Regions from separate parts of the Micromonospora olivasterospora genome, predicted to be linked through region 2. Evidence: riboswitches for the same ligand, from Rfam matches in the RefSeq annotation. Region 2 holds a riboswitch; the other holds the start of a gene.
What was found. Region 2 has a riboswitch for thiamine pyrophosphate ahead of JD77_RS04770 (ECF transporter S component). Riboswitches for the same ligand answer to the same signal wherever they lie in the genome.
Positions count from the first base shown of each region.

Region 1: it holds a riboswitch for thiamine pyrophosphate, as region 2 does, so the genes downstream of both, thiE (thiamine phosphate synthase) here and JD77_RS04770 (ECF transporter S component) in region 2, are expected to answer to the same signal.

Region 1 covers NZ_VLKE01000001.1:3,401,090-3,407,692, reverse strand. Annotated here, with positions in the region: gene JD77_RS15490 (Lrp/AsnC family transcriptional regulator) at 1-888, opposite strand, end outside; gene JD77_RS15485 (MFS transporter) at 1,011-2,435, shown strand; gene JD77_RS15480 (amidohydrolase) at 2,432-3,661, shown strand; gene JD77_RS35500 (hypothetical protein) at 3,891-4,250, opposite strand; partial or broken gene JD77_RS35495 (IS6 family transposase) at 4,415-4,537, opposite strand; TPP riboswitch at 4,781-4,891, shown strand; gene thiE (thiamine phosphate synthase) at 4,886-5,512, shown strand; gene thiO (glycine oxidase ThiO) at 5,506-6,603, shown strand, end outside.
Region 2 covers NZ_VLKE01000001.1:1,097,606-1,104,208, forward strand. Annotated here, with positions in the region: partial or broken gene JD77_RS04765 (permease) at 112-1,115, opposite strand; TPP riboswitch at 1,569-1,676, shown strand; gene JD77_RS04770 (ECF transporter S component) at 1,752-2,342, shown strand; gene JD77_RS04775 (ABC transporter ATP-binding protein) at 2,497-3,912, shown strand; gene JD77_RS04780 (energy-coupling factor transporter transmembrane component T family protein) at 4,024-4,824, shown strand; gene JD77_RS04785 (hypothetical protein) at 4,893-5,129, opposite strand; gene gndA (NADP-dependent phosphogluconate dehydrogenase) at 5,629-6,603, shown strand, end outside.

The DNA.
Region 1 (6,603 bases), 2.3 Mb from region 2:
GAGTCGCTGGACGTCGGCGAGGGTCTTCAGCCACACCGACAGCGCGAGGTTGTAGGGGCCGATCGTCGAGACGGCCAGACGCACTTCGCGGAGGCGCGTGACGGCCGATCCCACCCGGTCCGCCATGGCAGCCGGCACCCGCAGGAAGTACCACGCGTGAATGGGCCAGCCCGAGTGTGCGCGCGCGATCTCCGTGCGCACGACGAGCCGCCCGCGGGCGCTGAGCGTCGTGAGAGTCTCGCGGATCCGCCGCTGCCCGATCCCCAGACTCCTCGCGATAGCGGCGACTGTCGCGCGTCCGTCATGGGCGAGGATCTGCAGCAGTTCGTGCTCCAACTGCTCGTCGACGCGGGCGCGCGTCGCCATCGAAGACACGACCGTGCGTTCGACGGCCGTGGCTTCATCTGCCGACAACGCCCGCAGACGCCACTGGCCCGCGTCGGTGAACGGCGACGAGAGGATGTGCGTGCGGGTGGCGCGCACACCCTCGAGCCCACGCAGCCGGCCCATGATGTACTCGCTCAGGCCGTTCAGGTCGGCGGCACCGACCATCACGAGGAGATCGCGCCCTCCGGCGGTGTAATCGACCGTGAACGCCTCGGGGTCGGCAGCGAGTGCGCTCGCGATCTGTAAGGTCGCGCCAGGCTCCGCTCCGACCTCGAGGATGGCGGACGGTCCGCGTGCCTCGGCGCCAGGGTGACCAGCGACCCACGCCAGCCCGTCGTCGGTCAGTCGCTCCCAGCGGCGGGCGAGCGTGACCGAATCCACTCCGATGATCGGGGCGATCGCTGCCCAGCGAGCCCGCGGGTTGATCTGGAGTGCGTGGATCAGTCGCCGATCGGTCTCATCGAGACTGTGAACCTGCGTAGAGACCTCGCGTGTGTTCATGAACCTTCACCTTAGGCCATCGCGCTGCCGCGCCGAGCCACCATGGTGCATTCCCCGAGACACCGTGTGAGGAGCTGCCAATGCAGCGAAGACTTCCGAGAGCTCGCTCGACGTTCGGCGTCGTGGGCTTCCTCGTCGTCATGGAACTCGGCAGCGGCGCGCTCCAAGGCTGGTTCTCGCCGCTGCTCGCTGCCATCGGCCGACAGTTCGACGTCGGCCCCGGCGCGCTGAACTGGGTGAACGCGATGTACATGCTCATGACGGTCGCGTGCGTACCCATCCTCGCCAAGCTCGGCGACATGTTCGGCCACAAGCGCCTCCTCGTCGTGGCGTCCACTCTCGTGGCCGTCGGCTCTTTCGTCGTCGCGTTCGCGCCGAGCTTCGAGGTCTTCCTTCTCGGCCGGGCGCTGCAGGCCCCGCTGGCGGCATTCCTCCCGCTGGAGTTCGCGATCGTCCGCGCGCGAGACGAGCGGTCAGCGAGCAAGAGCATCGGCGTCCTCGTCGGCGCACTCACCCTCGGAGCCGCCGCCGGCTCGCTGCTGTCAGGACTCCTGATCGGCGCGATCGGCGACCTCGGCATCGTCCTGCTGATCCCCGCGGTGCTCATCGCGCTGTGCGTGCCGGTCGTCGTGCTGCTCGTCCCCGAGACGACGGTGCGCAGACACGGACGCGTCGACGTGATCGGCGCGATCCTGCTCACGGCGGGTCTCCTCGCCGTGCTGACGGGTGTCTCGAACGCCGGTACGTGGGGCTGGTTCGACCTGCGCACGATTGCCCTGATCCTGGGCGGCACCGTGCTGCTGGCGCTCTGGGTGTTCGTCGAGCGCAGGATCCAGGATCCACTCGTCGACCTGACGATGCTCACCCGTGGTGGCATCGGGCTGCCGATCATCGCATCGGTGCTCTTCGGCGCACAGACCTACGGCGGGCAGACGGCGAGCTTCCTCTGGCTCCTCGGCGACTCCGCGCGCGACGGTTACGGACTCGGAATCGCGCCCGCGGCCGCCGGCGCGATCATCGTCCTGTACGCGCTCGCGGCGTTCCTCGGCACGCTCATCGGTGATCGCCTCGCACGCAGGATCTCGGCGTCGCGCGCAATCGCGCTCGCGGGAGTAGTCGCAGCCGCGAGCTTCGCTCTCATGATCTGCTTCGCGGGGGTGAGCGCGCTGTTCATCACCTTCATGGCGATCGGCGGGGTCTCGGCGGGCGTCCTTCTCGCGGTCCTTCCGGCCGTCGTCGTGCGCAATGCACCGGCGGACTCGGTGGGGATCGCCTCGGCACTGTTCAACACGGCACGCACGGCGGCGGGGGCGGCGGCCGGTGCGGTCTTCGCGCTCGTCATGACTCTGTTCGTGACAGCGAGCACCGCCGACGCCACGACCGATGCCCAGTCGACCCCGCTGTCGTTCTTCGCCGTGTGGGCCATCTGCCTCGCAATAGCTCTCGTCCTCGCGGTCGTCGGGCTGCGGATCCGGGCCACAGCGCCCGCCGCCGCGCCGCAGTCCGCACCAGACCTTCCCACCGCCCAGACGATCGAGGACCGATGACCATCTCACCACCGCAACCTTCCGACCACGCGACCGATGAGATCCGCGATGCCGTGCTCGCCTCGCGGGCGGCATGGGAGGACTCGATCATCGCCTTGAGTGCCGACATCCACCGCAATCCCGAACTCGCGTTCGCCGAGCATCACGCCGCCGCGCGCGTGGCCGACACCCTCCGTGCAGCCGGATTCACGGCGACCGTAGGGGCCTTCGGGCTCGACACCGCGGTCGATGCGACCTACGGCGAGGGCGACATCACCGTCGCGATCTGCGCCGAGTACGATGCGCTTCCCGGCATCGGACACGCGTGCGGTCACAACGTCATCGCCGCGGCCGGTGCCGGAGCTGCGATCGCGCTCGCGAGCGTCGCCGACGCCATCGGCCTTCGCGTGAAGCTCCTCGGCACTCCGGCCGAAGAGCACGGCGGCGGGAAGATCCTCATGCTCGAGGCCGGGGCGTGGGACGACGTCGACTTCTCGCTCATGGTGCACGGCGGCCCGGGGCACGACCTGCGCTGCGCCGACGTGCGTACTCAGGCCGTCGCGCGGTTCGACGTGTCCTTCCAAGGCCGTCCAGGTCACGCGGGCGCACCCAGCCCCGACGGGGTGAACGCCGCGAACGCCGCGACGATCGGCCTCGTCGCGCTCGGACTCCTGCGGCAGCACTTGCCCGACGGCACGCGGGCCAACGCTTTCGTCTCCGAGGGCGGCGAAGCGACGAACATCATCCCGTCGGCAACGCGCGTCCGCGTCGAAGTGCGTGCGGACACGCTGGAAGCCGTCGAGACCGCGCGACGCCGGATCCTCGCGTGCTTCGAGGGCGGCGCCGTCGCCACGGGATGCGAGTGGAGCTGGGAGGACGCCGAGCCGACCTACGCGGATGTCGTGCAGAACCCCGTGCTCGCCGGCGCGTGGGATCGCAACCTCGCCGTGATCGGTCGCTCGCCGCAGCCGTACGCGGGGGCGCCGCGCGGATCGACCGACATGGGCAACGTCTCGCACGCCGTGCCCGCGATCCATCCGATCATCGCGATCGAGGGTTGCGCCTCGGCACCGCACACGCCGGCGTTCACGAGCGACGCGATCGGCCCGGCCGCCGACCGCGCGGGGATCGACGGCGCGCTCGCCATGGCGCTCACGGTCGTCGACGCCGTCGCGCACGTGCGTGCGAGGCGGACGCTCGGCGCGGAGGGTACGACGGTCGGCGGGCAGCGATACCACGGTCGGTGACAAGCGATACCACGGGCCGACGCCGCGCAGACGATCGATCTCAAGGATTGAAGACATGATCGTCAGCCAGAACTTCACGAGCCGCTACGGTGAGAAGACCGTCGTCGACGACCTCTCGTTCACGGTCCGGCCCGGTGTCGTCACGGGATTCGGTCCACCGTCACGAAGCTGGTTGCCAAGTACAAGACCGTCATCGGCACCCCCGACGGGCCACGGACCTGTTTCCAGGTCACCGTCCCCCGGGACCGGGGCAGGAAACCACTGGTCGCCCGCTTCGGCGGAATCCCGCTACGCCGCCAACGCGCTGACCGGGATGCCGTCGACGTCGCAGATCACGTATGGCATGCGGCGGCGCATCACCACCCAGAGCCGTTCGGCCAGCCGGGCGGCCACAACGCAGCAGGCCTTGAGGTGCTCGGCGCCGCGTTCGACCATCTGCTGGTGGTAGACCCGCGCCATTTGCGGGTCCTGTTTGCGGGCCCAGTCCGCGGCGCGGATCAGGGTGGACCGGGCCAGCCGGGGACCCGGCCTTGGACATGGGCTGGCCCTTGCGATCGGTGTTGCCGGTCTCCGACGCCCGCGGTGCCAGGCCGAGGTAGGACTTGAAGTGCGCGGCGGACGGGAACCGGGTGGCGTCGCCGAGGATCCTGCGGTGTCCCCATCGCGGGTTCTCTCCGGCCAGGACGGCCGCGGCCGGCCGGGAACCTGTCGGCGGAGCACCGCTACCTCATGCCGCAGCGCGAGAACCTCGACCAGCAACCGCTGCACCCGCCGGTAGACCGTAACGTGATCCACCTCGACATCCCGCTCGACCAGCAACTCCTCCACATTCCGGCACGAGAGATTGAACCGCAGATACCAACGGACCGCCAGCACCGTGTAGTAGGAACGGAGCTTGACGTCCCAAAATCCGTACTGCCAGGTGCCGCCTTCCGACGGGTACTGCGTCTTGGATCCCACGCTCACCCAGGCCGCCGCAGGCCCGGCGACGGCGCCCATCAGGGCTGCGGAAAGCGCTACTCCGGCAAGCGCGCTGTCCCCGCCTCCACCCGGGATCGTGGGTGGGACAAGCGTCACCCACCCTTGGCGGTTCCGGTGGAACGTCGTATGGTAGGCCGCAAGTGACCCACGGGAGCCCGGTGCGTACCGGGCTGAGAGGGGGGCTGGAAGCCCCCGACCGTCGAACCTGATCCGGGTAATGCCGGCGCAGGGAGGAGTGTTGCCGTGCCGTCCCTGGGACGACTGCATCTGATCACCGACACCCGGCCGGGGCGGGATCCGCTCGGCGTGCTGCGGGCCGCCCTGCCGGTGGCCCGCGCCGAGCTGGTCGTCCAGGTCCGGGTGGAGGACGACGCCACCGACCGAGAGGCGTACGAGCTGGCCCGCCAGGTGGTCGCGCTGTGCCGGCCGTACGGGGCGACGTGCCTGGTCAACGACCGGCTGCACGTGGCGCTGGCGGTGGACGCGGCGGGTGGCCACGTCGGCGCCGACGACCTGCCGGTGCGGGCGGCCCGCCAGGTGCTCGGCGCCACCGCCGTGCTCGGCGCGACCGCCCGGGAACCGGTGGCCGCCGCCGAGGCGGTCGCCGCCGGGGCGAGCTACCTGGGCGTCGGCCCCTGCCACGCCACCACCACCAAGGCCGGGCTGCCCGAGCCGATCGGCCCCGCGGGGGTACGCGCGGTTGCCGGAGCGGTGGACGTGCCGGTCATCGCGATCGGCGGGGTGACCGCCGCGTCGGTGCCGGCGTTGCGCGCCGCCGGGGCGTACGGGGTGGCGGTGGTCGGGGCGATTTCCGCCAGTCCCGACCCCGCACGCACGACTGCTGACCTGATCGAGGCCCTGACGTGCTGACCCGACCGGACGTCGCTGTCGTGGGGGCGGGACCGGTCGGGCTGGCTGTCGCGTGGCGGTGCGCGTCCCGGGGACTGCGCGTGACGGTGCACGATCCTGCCCCTGGTAGGGGCGCGTCGCACGTGGCGGCCGGGATGCTCGCGCCGGTCGCCGAGGCGTACTTCGGGGAGCATCAGCTGACCGGGCTGCTCACCGAGTCCGCCGCTCGCTGGCCCGGCTTCGCCGCCGAGCTGGCCGAGGCCGCCGGCACCGATCTCGGCTACCGCACCGACGGCACCCTGGTGGTCGGGCTGACCACCGACGACCTGGCCGAGGCGCGTCGACTCTGGACGTACCAGCAGGGGTTGGGGCTGCCGATCACGCCGCTGCGCCCGACGGAGCTGCGGGACCGCGAACCGGCGCTGGCCCCGCGCGTGCGCGGCGGTGCGATCGCCCCCGGCGACCACCAGGTCGACCCGCGCCGGCTGGTCGCCGCGTTGCGGACCGCCGCCGAGCAGGCCGGCGCGGTGTGGCGGCCGGGTGTTGTCGGCGACCTGTCCGAGGTGGACGCCCGGGTCACCGTGGTCGCGGCCGGCTGCGGCGCGGCGGCGCTCACCGGGCTCCCGGTCCGTCCGGTGAAGGGCCAGGTGCTGCGGCTCCGCGCGCCCGGTCGCGGCGCGCCGGACTTCCGGCACGTGGTCCGGGGGTACGCCGACGGCGAGTCGGTCTACCTGGTGCCCCGGGACAGCGGCGAGGTGGTGGTCGGAGCGACCGTCGAGGAGTGCGCCGACACCGAGGTGACCGCCGGCGGGGTGCTCCGGCTGCTCCGCGCCGCCGTGGACCTGGTCCCCGAGCTGGCCGAGTACCACCTGGCCGAGGCATCCGCCGGGCTGCGCCCCGGTACGCCGGACAACGCGCCGATCATCGGGGCGCTGCCCGGCCGGCCCGGCGTGCTCGCCGCCACCGGACACCACCGGCACGGCATCGTGCTCACCCCGATCACCGCCGACCTGGTCACCGAGCTGATCGTCACCGGCGAGCCGGACCCGCTGCTCGCCCCCTTCACCCCCGACCGGTTCGCCGGCACCCGACGCGCCGGCCACCACGGGCCG
Region 2 (6,603 bases):
TCAGGAACGGGCGCAGCCCTTCCTTGACGTAGCGCAGGTAGAGGTCGGTGACGCTCGCCCGGACGACCGCCCCGCCGAGCAGCAGCAGGACGACCGCCTGCGCCTGCCGGTTCACAGCAGCACCGCCCCGACCCCGGCGGCCACCGTGACGGCGACCGCGAACGTCGCCGGGGCGAACCGGACCGCGAAGCGCCGGCCGAAGACGCCGGCCTGCATCGAGATCAGCTTCAGGTCGACCATCGGCCCGACCACCAGGAAGACGAGGCGGGAGGTGAGGGAGAACTGCGACAGCGACGCGGCGACGAAGGCGTCCGCCTCGGAGCAGATGGACAGCAGCACGGCCAGCCCAGCCAGGGCGAGCACGGACAGCACCGGCTCGTCGGCGAGAGCCCGCAGCCACCGCTCCGGGACCAGCACGTTGATGCTGGCGGCGGCCAGCGCTCCGACGACGAGGAAGCCGCCGGCGTGGACCACGTCGTGCCGGACCGCCGTCCAGAACGCCACGCCCCGCGGCGCGCCGTCCAGCTCGGGCCGGCGCGGCAACCTGATCCAGTCGGCGCGCCCGAGCCGCAGCCAGAGCCAGCCCATCACGACGGCGACGACCAGGCTGGCGGCGGCCCGCGCGAGGACCATCTCGGGCCGGCCGGGGAAGGCGACCGCGGTGGCCACGAGCACGATCGGGTTGACCGCTGGGCGGCGAGCAGGAACGCCAGCGCCGCCGCGGGCGTGACGCCGCGCCGGATCAGCGAGCCGGCGATCGGCACGGAGCCGCACTCGCAGCCCGGCAGGACCACCCCGGCGGCGCTCGCCACGGGCACGGCGAGGGCCGGGTGCCGGGGCAGCGCCCGGGCCCAGAACGAACGCGGCACGAACACCGCGATCACCGCCGAGAGCAGCACCCCGAACACCAGGAACGGCACGGCCTGGACCAGCACCGAGACGAAGACCGTGGTCCACGTCTGCAACCGGGGCGCCGACAGCGCGCGGGCCAGCGGCTCGCGGACGACCACCAGCAGGATCAGCACGCCGGCCAGCACCTCGACCGAGCCGACCCGCGGCGCCCGTCGCTGCCCGCGCCCGGCCGGCTCCCCCGCCGGTACGTCCAGCCCGGCCACGCCGACGGACCCCGCCCCGCCGACAGACCCGGCCACGCCCACGGACCCCGCCCGCCGACGGACCCGGCCCCGCCGACAGACCCGGCCCCCGGGGCCCACCCGTCGCGCTCGACGGGCGGCCCGGCGCTGCCGGTCGATGACGTCACGGGCTCGCCTCCTCGGCGGTGTGCGGTGTGCGGTGTGCGGTGTGCGGTGTGCGGTCTGCGGTCTGCGGTCTGCGGTCTGCGGTCTGCGGTCTGCGGTCTGCGGTCTGCGGTCTGCGGTCTGCGGTCTGCGGTCTGCGGTCTGCGGTCTGCGGTCTGCGGTCTGCGGCGCGACACTATCGTTCCCCGCGGACCGCGTCGATGGACTCCGGTCAGATGGCGGTAACGACCGCGCCGTGTCGTTTCACCCACCCCGCGCACACCGCTTTGCCCGGCGATCTTCCCAGGTGTTAGCGTCGGCGGGACAACTTCATTCCGACAGGGGAGCGCACAGCGCTGAGAGTGCGGGCACGCCGCCCGCAGACCCTCGAACCTGATCTGGGTAATGCCAGCGCAGGGAGTTCGGTCATTCTCCAGCCGCGCCGCCGTCCGGTCCCACCGGGCGCGGCGTGCGTCTTCTCCTGGTTCGTTCCACTGAACTGGGAGCCATCACATGAACCACACGGACAGCCACCGCTGGCGCACCATCGACATCCTGGTCGCCTCGGTGATCGCGGTCGCCTTCGGCGTCATCTTCTGGGCCTGGGGCATGGTCTGGAGCGCCACCGAGGGGGCCTTCGCGTTCTTCCCGCCCGCGCAGACCCTGCTGTACGGCGTCTGGCTGATGCCGGCCGTGCTCGGCGGCCTGGTCATCCGCAAGCCCGGCGCCGCGCTGTACTGCGAGACGGTCGCGGCGGTCCTCTCCGCCCTGCTCGGCAGCCAGTGGGCCGGCACGGTGATCCCGCAGGGCATGATCCAGGGCGCGGGCGCCGAGCTGGCCTTCGCGGCGTTCCGCTACCGCTCGTTCCGGCTGCCGACCGCGCTGCTCGCCGGGGCGCTCACCGGGCTCGGCGCCGCCCTGTTCGACTTCTTCGCCTGGAACGCCAAGTACGACCTGACGAGCTACCGGATCCCGTACGCGCTGCTCACCGTCGTCAGCGCCGCGGTCATCACCGGCGTCGGCGGCTGGGCCCTGACCCGCGCCCTGGCGACCACCGGCGCCCTGGACCGCTTCCCCGCGGCCCGCGACCGCGCCCCCGTCTGACCGCCGACTCGTGTCGATCAAGAGGTTTGCGTCAGCGGAGCCTGTTCTCCTGACGCAAACCTCTTGATCGACGAGCCGGGGGCGGCAGGGCGGGGCGGCGAGCCGGGGCGACGAGCCGGGGCGGCAGGGCGGGGCGGAGGGAGGGGTGAGGGGCGTGGGGGGCGTCAGGCTGCGGGGGTTCGGGTGGCGGCACGCCGGGCGGAGGGCCTGGGCGGTGCGCGGGCTCGACCTGCACGTCGAGGCCGGCGAGCGGGTGCTGCTGCTGGGCCCCTCCGGCGCCGGCAAAAGCACGCTGCTCGCCGCGCTCGCCGGGCTGCTGCCGGCGGACTCCGGCGAGCAGGAGGGGACCGTCGAGGTCGACGGGGTGGAGCCCCGGCAGGCTCGTGAGCAGGTCGGGATCGTCTTCCAGGACCCGGAGACCCAGCTCGTGATGGCCCGCTGCGGCGACGACGTCGCGTTCGGGCTGGAGAACCGGGGCGTGCCCGCCGGCGAGATCTGGCCCCGGGTCGACGAGGCAATGCGGCGGGTCGGCTTCCCGTACCACCGGGACCGGCCGACCGCCGCGCTCTCCGGCGGTGAGCAGCAGCGCCTGGCGCTGGCCGGCGCCCTCGCCCTGCGGCCCCGACTGCTGCTGCTCGACGAGCCGACCGCGAACCTCGACCCGGCCGGCGCGGCGCTGGTCCGGCGGGCGATCACCGGCGCCCTGGACGCGGACACCACCATGATCCTCGTCGAGCACCGGGTCGCCGAGGCGCTGCCGCTGGTCGACCGGGTGGTGGTGCTGGAACCGGGCGGCGGGGTCCGCGCCGACGGGACGCCCGAGGCGGTCTTCGCCACGCACGGCGACGCGCTCGCCGCCGAGGGAGTCTGGGTGCCCGGCCGGACCATGCCGCCCCGACGCGCCGCCGCGCCCGCCGGCGACCTGCTGCTCGCCGCCGACCGGGTCGGCCTGCCGCCGCGCCTCGCCGCCACCGATGTTCGGGTACGCGCCGGCGAGGCGCTCGCCGTGCTCGGCCCGAACGGGGCCGGCAAGTCCACCCTGGCGCTGCTGCTCGGCGGCCTGCTGCGGCCCGGTACGGGTCGGGTGGCGGCGACCGGCGAGCTGGCCGGCCGGGACGCGGGCACTCCCCCGCACCGCTGGCGGGCGCCGGCCCTGGCCCGCCGGATCGGCTCGGTGTTCCAGGACCCGGAACACCAGTTCGTCACCGGCACCGTCTTCGACGAGCTGGCCCTCGGCCCGCGCCGCACCGGCCAGCCCGAGGCGGCGGTACGGGCCACCGTGGACGGCCTGCTGGACCGGCTGCGGTTGGCGGCGCTCGCGCGCGCCAACCCGTACACTCTCTCGGGTGGCGAGGCGCGGCGGCTGAGTGTGGCGACGGCCCTGGCCACCGCGCCCCGGCTGCTGGTCTGCGACGAACCCACCTTCGGCCAGGACCGGCGCACCTGGCGGGAGCTGGTCGACCTGCTCGCCGAGCTGCGCGAGGCCGGGCACGGCGTCGTCGCCGTCACCCACGACACCGACTTCGTCGACGCCCTCGCCGACCGCACCGTCACCCTGGACCGGCCATGACCCACGCCGAACCCGCCGACCGCACCGTCACCCTGGACCGGCCATGACCCACGCCGAACCCGCCGACCGCACCGTCACCCTGGACCGGCCAGGAACCACCGCGGGGCGGCCGTGATCAGCATCGAGCCCGTCGCCGCGCCCGGGGCTCCGCTGGCGCGACGGAACCCGGTGGCGAAGGTCGCCGCGGCGCTGGTCTTCTCGTTCACCCTGCTCGCCACCCTGGACCCGGTGGCTCCGGCGCTCGCCCTCGCCGTCGAGCTGGCCGTGCTGCCGCTGTTCGGCATCCGGTACCGGGTGCTCGCCCGGCGGGCCGCGCCGCTGCTGGCCAGCGCCGCCGGAATCGTGGTCACCCTGGTCCTGTTCGCCGCCGACCGCTCGGGCCGGGTGCTGGTCGAGGCGGGGCCGCTGCTGGTCACGACCGGGGTGCTGGGGACCGCGCTCGGGCTGGCGCTGCGGATGCTGGCGGTCGCGCTGCCCGGCGTCATCGTCTTCGCCACCACCGACCCCACCGACCTGGCCGACGCGCTGGTCCAGAACGCGAAGGCCCCGGCCCGGTTCGCGATCGGCGCGCTGGCCGCGTTCCGGCTGGTGCCGCTGCTCGGGCAGGAGTGGCAGATGATCAGCATGGCGCGGCGGGCGCGCGGCGTCGACGCCGGGCGCAACCCCGTGGCGAAGCTGCGGCTGTTCGTCTCCACCGCCTTCGCCCTGCTGGTGGGCGCGATCCGGCGGGGTACCCGGCTGGCCGTGGCGATGGACGCGCGGGGGTTCGACGCCGGCACCCCGCGCACCGTCGCGCGTCGACAGCGCTTCGGCGCCGCCGACGCCCTGCTGGTGGCAGGGGCCGCGATCCTGGCGGGGGCGGCGCTGGCGGTCAGCGTCGCGCTCGGCACGTTCCGCCCGCTGATCGGCTGACCCGCACGGAGTGTGGACCGGGTGCGGTTGCCGGTGCCGGCGCAACGGCAACCGCACCCGGCGACCGGTCAGCTGCGCCGGAAGGCGTACCGGCGGGCCTGGCCGGCGCGCGGGTTACGGGCGGCGGCGAACCGGGCACCACCGGCCGGCGGGCCGGACTTCGGCGGGGGCGGCGTCTCCACGAACGGCGGCACGGGCGCGGCCGGCGCCACCACGAGGGTGTCGGGATCCGGCGGGGTCAGCTCCACCGGGGACGGACGCGGCGGCGCGCCGCGGGACTTACGGGAACTGCGCTTGGCGGGCATACATGGCCTCCTCGGTGCTGGCGCCTCCGGCGCGACGAGCGGGTACGGCAGCCCCGACGACCGGCACGGGTCGGCCCGACCGGCGAGCGGGGTACGGGATGCCCCGGTGGGCCCGACCACGGGAGGGCGCCGCGCGACGGCGGCAGTGTGGGAATGCGGACGCCCGGGACGCGGCCCGCGGTGACAGCGGCGGGCCGGCTTCGGATGAAGGGCGTCAGATGCGCATGCCCCCACCGTAGCCGCCCGGCCGGGATCCCACAGCCGATTTATTGGCGCCTGCCCCGCTGACGGCGACGCCGGGCCGACGGCACCGACACACGCGCCGGAAGGATCGCGCGCGTCGACGCCGCCTCGCCGAGGAGGGAACGGGGAGGGGTCGCGCGCGTCGAGGCCCGCCTCGCCGAGCGTTGACGCCATTGCGGCGAGGTGAGCGGGGAACCCTGCTATACCGAAGGCGTCAACAGGGGCCCTCCCTTGCCTCGAGAGGTGGCGGGTACGTATGGCGCAGCGGCCGACGGCGCAGATCGGCGTGACCGGGCTGGCGGTGATGGGCCGGAACCTGGCCCGCAACCTGGCCCGCAACGGGTTCACGGTGGCGGTGCACAACCGGTCGCCGGAGCGTACCCGCAGCCTCGTCGCGGAGCACGGCGACGAGGGGGCGTTCGTGCCGTCCGAGTCCCTCGCCGACTTCGTCGCCTCGCTGGAGCGGCCCCGCGCGATCGTCGTCATGGTCAAGGCGGGCGACCCCACCGACGCGGTGCTCGGGGAGCTGGTGCCGCTGCTGGAACCGGGCGACATCGTCGTCGACTGCGGCAACGCGCACTTCGCCGACACCCGCCGGCGGGAGGAGGCGCTGCGGGAGCACGGGCTGCACTTCGTGGGCACCGGCGTCTCCGGCGGCGAGGAGGGCGCACTGCACGGGCCGAGCATCATGCCCGGCGGCTCGGCCGAGTCGTACCGGAAGCTCGGCCCGATCTTCGAGCGGATCGCCGCCCAGGTGGACGGCGTCCCGTGCTGCCGGCACATCGGCCCGGACGGCGCCGGGCACTTCGTGAAGATGGTCCACAACGGCATCGAGTACGCCGACATGCAGCTCATCGCCGAGGCGTACGACCTGCTGCGGGCCGGACTGTCGGCGGGCCCGGCGGAGATCGCGGAGATCTTCCGGGGGTGGAACACCGGCGAGCTGGAGTCGTTCCTCATCGAGATCACCGCCGACGTGCTCGCGCACCCCGACGCGGCGACCGGCCGCCCGTTCGTCGACGTCGTGCGCGACGAGGCCGAGCAGAAGGGCACCGGCCGGTGGACGGTGCAGAACGCCCTCGACCTGGGCATCCCGATCACCGGCATCGCCGAGGCGACGTTCGCCCGGTCGCTGTCCGGGCACGCCGAGCAGCGCGCCGCGGCCCGGCGGGCCTTCGCCGACGCCGGGCAGCCGTGGTGGGTGGAGAACCGGGACACCTTCGTCGAGGAC